Linked DNA regions of Tardiphaga sp. 709. Each later gene encodes a partner of the first gene's protein in a complex. Links are inferred from orthologs where the notes say so. Each region holds a gene or a part of one and is shown in the gene's direction. Other genes may lie near its edges.

What was found.
Region 2: the proteins of xseA (region 1) and RSO67_RS12700 are in contact, whole or in part, in a cryo-EM structure (PDB 8TXR), measured with the Escherichia coli proteins. The link is inferred for Tardiphaga sp. 709 from one-to-one orthologs.

The regions. Positions count from the first base shown.
Region 1 is NZ_CP135529.1:4,842,641-4,846,950, reverse strand. What follows is about bases 1,462-4,310. They hold xseA (exodeoxyribonuclease VII large subunit), read left to right. Parts: upstream 1,462-2,009; coding sequence 2,010-3,611; downstream 3,612-4,310. Other genes in these bases: lpxK (tetraacyldisaccharide 4'-kinase), read right to left, coding at 3,998-4,310; RSO67_RS23485 (DUF2093 domain-containing protein), read left to right, coding at 3,732-3,959; RSO67_RS23495 (alpha/beta fold hydrolase), read right to left, coding at 1,462-1,887. Also shown: RSO67_RS23510 (DUF6622 family protein), read right to left, coding at 1-5; RSO67_RS23505 (transcriptional regulator), read right to left, coding at 41-343; RSO67_RS23500 (hypothetical protein), read right to left, coding at 345-896; more of RSO67_RS23495, read right to left, coding at 901-1,461. UniProt on the Escherichia coli protein: Bidirectionally degrades single-stranded DNA into large acid-insoluble oligonucleotides, which are then degraded further into small acid-soluble oligonucleotides.
Region 2 is NZ_CP135529.1:2,566,568-2,570,986, forward strand. The notes cover bases 1,461-4,419. They hold RSO67_RS12700 (exodeoxyribonuclease VII small subunit), read left to right. Parts: upstream 1,461-2,793; coding sequence 2,794-3,045; downstream 3,046-4,419. Other genes in these bases: RSO67_RS12695 (histone deacetylase family protein), read left to right, coding at 1,766-2,701; RSO67_RS12705 (alpha/beta hydrolase), read left to right, coding at 3,147-4,419. Outside these bases: RSO67_RS12690 (putative bifunctional diguanylate cyclase/phosphodiesterase), read right to left, coding at 1-1,456. UniProt on the Escherichia coli protein: Bidirectionally degrades single-stranded DNA into large acid-insoluble oligonucleotides, which are then degraded further into small acid-soluble oligonucleotides.

The DNA.
Region 1 (4,310 bases):
TCCATGACAATCTCCAGAGCTTTACGTTACTTGCTTTGCTCTACTTGCCTTCCGCAGTTGCGATGATCTCACGCAAGGTGGCGACGTGCCGCGCGAAGGCGCCGCGCCCGACGGCGGTGGCCGTCACCGTTGTCTGCGGCTTCTTGCCGACGAACGCTTTCTCGACGCTGACATAACCGGCTTTCGCCAGTGTCTCGATATGCGCGCCGAGATTGCCATCGGTGGCGCCGGTCAGTTTCTTCAAGCGCGGGAAATCCAGCCCTTGTGCCGGATGCAGCGCGTTCAACGCGGCCATGATCTTGAGCCGCAGAGGCTGATGGATGATGTCGTCGAGCTCTGCCATGTCAGTTGCGCCGCATCCAGAGGCCGCCGAGCAACAGGCCGCCGCCATTGACGACAGCCATCCAGAGCGTGAACCACGGTCCGGCGAAGAAGTAACCGAGCAGTGTCAGCGCGATCACGCTCATGCCGATCACGACGAAGACGCGGCCGAACCAAAACCCTGTCATCACGTAAGGCAACATGAAGTAAGTCGTCCAGAACGCTGCGATCTGCCGCGGCGCCATGTTCCCGAAAACGATGCTCCACAGACAGCCGAAAGCCACGAAGGCGATAAACGCTGCCGTTGCGCGGGCATCGAAGGTGCTGACACCTTCGCGCTTCTTGTTGAGGGCCCCGATGCTGATCGCGCAGATGACACCCGCGACAATGACGACCGACCAGATGACGGGAGCCGCAGCAGGCGCGAAGAACGAGAGCAGATAACCGATAAAAGTCGCAACGCCCCATAGAATGAGCATCGTACTGGCGTGCCGATAGAACACCGACTGCCGGACCAGCCGACTGAGGCTCTCGATCTCCATCAACGCAGCACTGGCTTCCTGGCTGTTGATCACGGTGTCACCTCGTTGCGAGATCATCGGCCACGACGGCGACGAAACTTGCCGTGCTGACGACGTCCATATGATTTGCGTCGTCGAGGACGCGCACGTCGATATTGGCTTTCGACTGCATCGCCTCGCGATATTTGTCGGCGAACATCAGCTCGTCATTGCGCCCGGCGATGACCGATATGGGCCCATTCGCCGGATCGAGATCCAGGCGGTAGTCGCGATGCGTGCCGAAATTCTGCAGCAGCCGAAACGAATATTCGGAACTCAGAATGCGTGTCGACCCCGGTTGCACGGCAAAAGCAACCACCGGGAGCTGCGAACAGCATGTCACCCCGAACGACTGCAGCACACTGAGCGCGATGATGCGCGGCACACTCGGACTGGCCCATCCACCTGCGTTCTCGCGTGTGGATGGCGACTTCAGGCCGAGATAGGGTGACAGCAGAACCGTGCGTGCGAAAAGCCCCTGATTGACGGACCCCGCGACGCGCAGCGCGAACCCGCCGCCCGACGAATGCCCGGCGAGCGTCAGTGGCGACGCCAGCCCCTGCCCGCGCAAATGGCCGACGAGATCTGCAAGATCATCGTCGAGCTGTCCGAGATAGGCGATATCGCCGCGGGTCCCGGATGCGCCATGGCCGCGCATGTCGGGAGCGATGCTTTCGACACCCCGCGCGGCAAGCGCTTTTGCGAGAGCGTGCACCGCTATGCTCGATCCCGACGAGCCGTGAATGAGCAGTGCGGCACGGTTCACGGACGGTCCGGATGGCGTGTAGCGCCGGTAGGCCAGATTCGAGCCGTCTCTCGCCTGGAAATACTGCAGCGGCGGAACGTCCCCGCGATACGCACTGCGCGCCGTGTCCGCAATGGAGGCCAGTGCCTTGGGTCTGGAGACCGGCACCGCAATCATGCCAGCCAGCACCAGAGCCACCAGGCCCGCTGCAGCAAGGAGCCAAACGATGCCACGGACCGCGAAGGTCAATATCGACGCCATAATACCCGCCATTCTCTGAATGCAGATAACTCTGTATTACAGAGTTATCTGCAGATCAATATCCGATTGGCGTTTTGCGACCGACATCCCTACTTTGCGACGATCCTGAAAGCCGAGATTCGATGCCCAAAGCCGCCGCCCCCCTCACCAATTCCCCCGAATTCACCGTCTCCGAGCTGTCCTCAGCCCTGAAACGGACGGTGGAAGACACTTACGGGAACGTGCGGGTGCGCGGCGAAATCTCGGGTTTTCGCGGGCCGCATTCCTCCGGCCACTGCTATTTCTCGCTCAAGGACGAGAGCGCCAAGATCGAGGCGGTGATCTGGAAGGGTGTCCATGGCCGGATGCGGTTCAAGCCGCAGGAAGGCCTGGAAGTCATCGCCACCGGCAAGCTGACCACCTATCCCGGCTCGTCGAAATACCAGATCGTCATCGAGGCCATCGAACCCGCCGGCGTCGGCGCGCTGATGGCGCTGATGGAGGAGCGCAAGCGCAAGCTTGGCGCGGAAGGCCTGTTCGACGAAGCACGCAAGCAGCTGCTGCCGTGGCTGCCGGAAGTGATCGGCGTGGTGACGTCGCCGACGGGCGCTGTCATTCGCGACATCCTGCATCGGCTGGAAGACCGCTTCCCGCGCCGCGTGCTGGTCTGGCCCGTCAAGGTCCAGGGCGAAGGCTCGGCCGAACAGGTCGCCGCCGCCATCCATGGCTTCAATGCGCTGCCGGTGGGCGGCACGATTCCGCGGCCGGATCTGCTCATCGTCGCGCGCGGCGGCGGCTCGCTGGAAGACCTGTGGTCGTTCAACGAAGAGATCGTGGTGCGAGCCGCGGCCGAGAGCATGATCCCGCTGATCTCGGCGGTCGGCCACGAGACCGATATCACACTGATCGATTTCGCCGCCGACAAACGCGCGCCGACGCCGACAGCGGCCGCCGAAATGGCGGTGCCCGTGCGCGCCGAACTAATGGTGGAGATATCCGGCTTCGAGCGCCGCATGATGCTGTGCTGGCAGCGCGGACAGGAATCCCGCCGCAACGAACTACGCGCCGCAGCGCGTGCTCTGCCGGATCTCAGCGAATTGCTCGCCATCCCGCGCCAGCGTCTCGATGGCGCAACCGCATCGCTGCCGCGCGCTCTGAAAGCAAATACACACGCGCATCATCGCCGCTTCGCGCAGGCCAGCGCGGGGCTGACGCTGCGCGTGCTGCGCGCACAGATCGCCCATGCTACGCAGCGGCTGACGGTATCGGGCGAACGCCTGAGCCTCTCCGCGCGTGCATTGCTTCGGCAGCGCCGCGATCGTTTCACTGGCCTTGAAGCACGATTGAAGGCCTCCAAGCTCGCCAATGCGCAGGCGCAGCGCAATGCCATCACGCGCGATCGGGAGCGCGCTCTGCGCCTCACTGAGCGCGCGCGCCGTGCATTGACGACACTGGTGCAGCGCCAGCAGGCGCGCGTACAGGCGTCGAGCCAGTTGCTCGGTGCCCTCTCCTATCGCAGCGTGCTGGCCCGCGGCTTCGCGCTGGTGCGCGACGAGCAAGGCGCGGCGCTGCATGCCGCCGCCAATATCGGAACCGGCGCGCGCCTGAGCATCGAATTCGCCGATGGCCGCGTCAGCGTGACTGCCGATGGCGACCGCACGGCACCTGCTCCGCGCGAGGCCAAGCCTGCGGCGCCGGCCGCGCCGAAAAAGGCGCCGAAAATCGATCAGGGCAGCCTGTTCTAGAGGTTGCGCAGGCCGCCTTTATTGGGCGACGCTGCGGCCCTATTTATGCTACGAGATGACGACATTCAGGGCCGGTGACCGATCCGGCGAGACGACTTAGTGACGATCCAGGAGACAGCCGTGCTGAACAAATTTGGCCCCTCGGGCCACGGCGAAGCCCAGTTGCAATATCTCGACGGCGATTTCCGCGTGGTGTCGCCCGGCACCTATGTGACTTGCGCCATCACGGGCGAGCGCATTCCGCTGGACGAGCTGAAATACTGGAGCGTGGATCGGCAGGAAGCCTATGCGGTGCCGAATGCGGTGCTGGCGCGGCATTATCCGGACGCCGTGAAGGGTCAGAAGTAAGGCCGTAGGATGGGTAGAGCGTCTTCGCGAAACCCAGCCTACCTTTTGAGTGATTTCACCCGCGCCTCATTGAGCTTCTCGATCACGAAAGCCTGCAGCGCCGTCTTGTCCTCGAAGGCCAGCGTGACGGCGAATGGCACGATCTCCGCCGCAGCCGACATGCTGCTGAGCTTGACGACATCCTTCTCCGTCGTCACCAGAGTGAGCCCATCACGCTTCGCTTGCAGGACCAGCGCATCGATCTCACCGGACGTATACGGATGATGATCGGCGAAGGCCTTCTCCACAGCCACGTCCACACCTGCATGACGCAACGTGCGGAAGAAGCGTTGGGGATCGCCGATTCCCGCA
Region 2 (4,419 bases), 2.3 Mb from region 1 along the record:
CGGGCGCAACCAGTTGCCCCGCCTCGTCGCGCAGCCGCAACAACAGTTCGACATGCAGAGTGCCATCCTCTCGCTCGCTCAGCGGAATGATCTTCTGGGCATAGAGACAGAAACGATCCTGTTCCAGCGCATCGTGAATGCGCTGTACCCAGTTCATTTCGCCGAACCGCTGCAGCAATTCGGAATCGCTGGGCTGATGCAGTGTAACGCGATTGCGGCCTTTCTCCTTGGCCATGTAGCAAGCTGCATCGGCCGCGCGCAGCGCCTCTTCCAGCGTCACGTCGGGCTGCGCGATACAGACGAGGCCGATACTGACGGTGACGTTGAACGAACGTCCGTTCCAGACGAAGTTCAGTTCCTCCACCGTCCGCCGCAATCGCTCAGCGGTCGCAGCCGCACGATCCGGCTCGCAGCGCTCCAGCAGCACGGCGAATTCATCGCCGCCAAGGCGGGCCAACAGATTGTCCGGGCGCAGATGTTTTTTCAGTATGCCCGAGACCTGCCGCAGCAGATGATCGCCGGCAGCATGGCCGCAGGTGTCGTTGACGATCTTGAATTGATCGAGATCGAGGAACATCAGTGCATGCGGCCGCGCATCGGCGTCGATCCGCGGCAATGCGTATTGGACCCGACGCTCGAATTCGCGGCGGTTCGCCAGCCCCGTCAGTGCATCATGCGAGGCCTGGAAAGCGAGACGTGAGATGTATTTCTGCTCACGCTCCTTCTCGATCTTCAGCGCCGTCTCGAAGCGCTGACGCTGGATCAGCAGCTTGCGTATCCGCCAGATGCCGAGCAGGATCAACAGCGCCGCGGTAAGCACATTGGCGACCAGCAGAATGCCTTGAATGGCGCGGGAGCCGATGCCGAGGCGCCGGGAGAACTCCACTGCCAGCGGCGAGGTCTGTTCATTGATCTGGTCGATTTGCGCCTTCAGGGCTGCGAGGCGCATCGATCCCACCTTGCCATCGGTGACGCTGGCGTGAATGGCGTCGGCCGTATCCACCAGATTCTGGATCACGGGATCTGTGGCGTGCCAGGTCTCGATGGCTCGGGCGAGATAGACGACCTTGCTGAAATTGCGAAACAGCGAGATCATGCCGGGGATGTCGGCGGCATCGTTGCCGCCTTGCAGGAATCCGTCATAGGCAGCCCGCAGATCCGGCACCGGCTGTTCGAGCGCGCGGCGCGCGATGAGATCCCCGAGCGGCACGGCGATGCTCGCCTGATAGAGACGATAATATCTGTCGTCGCCGGTCTCGGCATAGAGGCTGAGCGAATGCACCGCCTCCATCTGCCCCTTCGACCATCGGCTTTCGCCGGTGACATAGGCGCGGACCGACGACAGGATGTGGATGCTGGTGCCGGCGAGAAATGCCTGCAGCAAGACGATAGCGACGAACGGCCACACCGAACGCAGAAGATGGGGTACGCGCCTTGGATATCTCGATTCACTCATCGCGTACGAACCCACCCCAGACGCGAGCGCCACTGCGGAGTCCGACGATGGAATATGCGCACCTTCTCCGCAGAATGCCGCAACCTCCACCGATAGCAGCCACGACTTAACGCGCGTTTCAATTCCGCGGCGTCAGGCGGTGTCGATGAAACGACATGAATCGAATGTGAAGAAAGCGATCCATAATTCTGATCGGTAGCTTTGTCAGGGGCCGACCGCACCAGCGATGCCCCCCTATCGGAACCTGACCTGACCGGCTAGGTTATCGTCTCATCATACCAGCGCACCCTGCGCTTGCGGACCATTTGCATGACGACACTTCTTCTGAGCCATCCGGCCTCGCTCGATCACCTCACGCCGCCCGGTCATCCCGAACGCCCCGACCGCATACGCGCTGTGGAACAGGTACTAGGTGAGGATCGCTTCAAGGCGCTGGTGCGGGGCGAAGCGCCAGAGGGCGATCTCGAAGTGGTCAGCCTCTGCCATGACAATCACTACATCGATGAGCTGCGCCATGTCGCGCCGAGCAACGGCCTCGTCTATCTCGACGGCGACACGTCGATGTCCCCCGGCACCTGGGAAGCCGTGATGCGCGGCGTCGGCGGCGCAATCGCGGCGACCGACGCGGTGATGAAGGGCGAGCACAGCAATGCCTTCGTCGCGACCCGCCCGCCCGGCCATCATGCTGAGCACAACAAGCCGATGGGTTTCTGCTTCTTCGATCAGGCCGCGATTGCAGCGCGGTATGCGCAGCGCACCTACGGCATTACCCGCGCGGCCGTCGTGGATTTCGACGTCCACCATGGCAATGGCACGCAGGACATTTTCTGGGCCGACCCCACAGTGATGTATTGCTCGACACATCAGATGCCGCTGTTTCCCGGCACCGGTGCATCCCAGGAACGCGGCGAGCACGACACGGTCGTCAATGCACCGCTGCATGATGGCGACGGCAGTGCAAAATTCCGCTCTGCCTTCGACAACCTCATCCTGCCGCAACTGCAGAAATTCGCACCGGAACTGCTGATCATCTCCGCCGGCTTCGATGCGCATCGTCGCGATCCGCTCGCGTCGCTCAATCTCGACGCCGAGGATTTCGGCTGGGTGACGCGCAAGCTGATGGATCTGGCCGACAGCACCGCCGGTGGCCGCATTGTCTCGGTACTCGAGGGTGGCTATGATCTGCAGGGCTTGAAAGAATCGGCCGCAGCCCATGTTTCTGCGCTGATGGGGGCATCGCGCTGACAGGGGCGCAGGTCGCAAAACGTACCCGCCACAATACGCCCTCAAACATATCTTTGACTCCGTCCTTCCAAAATGCGCACACGGGAAACCGAATGGCCGAGAACACCCATGCTGACGTCAAGAAGCTGACGTTTGAGACCGCGATCGAAGAACTGGAATCGATCGTGAAGCGCCTCGAAGACGGCAAGGTGCCGCTGGAAGAGTCGGTCGCCATCTATGAGCGCGGCGAGGCGCTGAAACGGCGCTGCGACGAGTTGCTGCGTCAGGCCGAAGCCCGCGTGGACAAGATCACCACGGATTCGAATGGCAAAGCGATCGGCACCGAACCGCTGGACGTCCAGTAGGAAATCGCGCGGGCTGAGACCTCGCACCACCCCGCGGCCGAATTAGCGCTTGGCGCATGGCGCGGCCTGTTTATAGTCCGCCGTCAGTCCGGGGAACCAGCGTGCGCGTCCAGCACCGTCATGTCATCTATGTGCAGGGATACGATCCGCGGGGACTCTCGCAGTATTACCGCATGTTTCGGACCGAACTGCGCAAGTTCGGCCGCCTCTATGGCCTGACCACCTCGGTCAGCCGGCCGAAGGGCCATACCGAAGGCGAATTCGCGCATGAATCCGCCTCCTGGCGCATCGAAACCTCCGGTGACGGCTGGCAGACTACGACCGATTACGACTTCCTGCGCTGGGAAGACATGATCCAGCGCGATCTGGCCGTGCCGATCTGGCGCACGCTCATCCACGCCATCGCCATCTATTGGGGCCTCGTCTTCTCGGGCACGATGGGCCGGTTCTGGAAGGCGCATTGGCGCTTCGCCACCTTCATCAGCTGGCCCCACGTCCTGCTGCTCAACGGAGCGATCTGGTCGGCGGGTATCGCCTGGCTATTCGCGCTAGGGCTGCAGGCGCTTGGAATACACGGATTTCTGGTGGGCTGCGGCGCTGCGGCGGTGTTTGTGGCCGTCCTCGGCTCGCTGCTGAAATACACCGAAAAACACACCTATCTGCTCTATCTGATGGCCGACACCATCTTCACCTGGCAGTTCTCCCACGGCAACCGGCCGGACTGGGACGCCCGGATCGACCGCTTCGCGCAGCATCTGGTCCAGGTTGCCAAGTCTACCAAAGCGCAGGAAATCGTGCTGGTCGGTCACAGCTCCGGGTCGTTCCTTGGCTCCGAAATCCTCGCCCGCGCGCTGAAACTCGATCCGGAACTCGGCAGCCACGGCCCTCGCGTCGTGCTGCTGACGCTCGGCGGCAATATGCCGATCGTCGGCTTCCATAGAGTCGCGCAAGGCTTTCGCGACAATTTGCGGCTGCTGGCCGTGGAGCCTTCCATCGACTGGATCGACTGCCAGTCCCGCAAGGACGTGATGAACTTCTTCCCGTTCGATCCCATCGTCGGTCACGGGATCGACGCTGGCCCGGCCCGGCGGAATCCAACCATCGTCCCCGTCCGGTTCCGTGAAATCATCCGCCCGGAACATTACAACCGGTTCCGCTGGAAGTTCTTCCGGGTGCACTTCCAGTTCGTCATGGCCAATGAGCGGCCGCATGCCTACGATTTCTTCATGATCGTTTGCGGGCCCGTGCCTCTCAGGGGGCGTGTCAGTCAGCCGGCCACAACTTTGGCGTTGGTCGATGGCCCCCCCACTACCCGCGAAAACGCATGGAAAAAGCTCGATTTGGGCGCGAAGAGCCCCACTCATACGGGTTCCC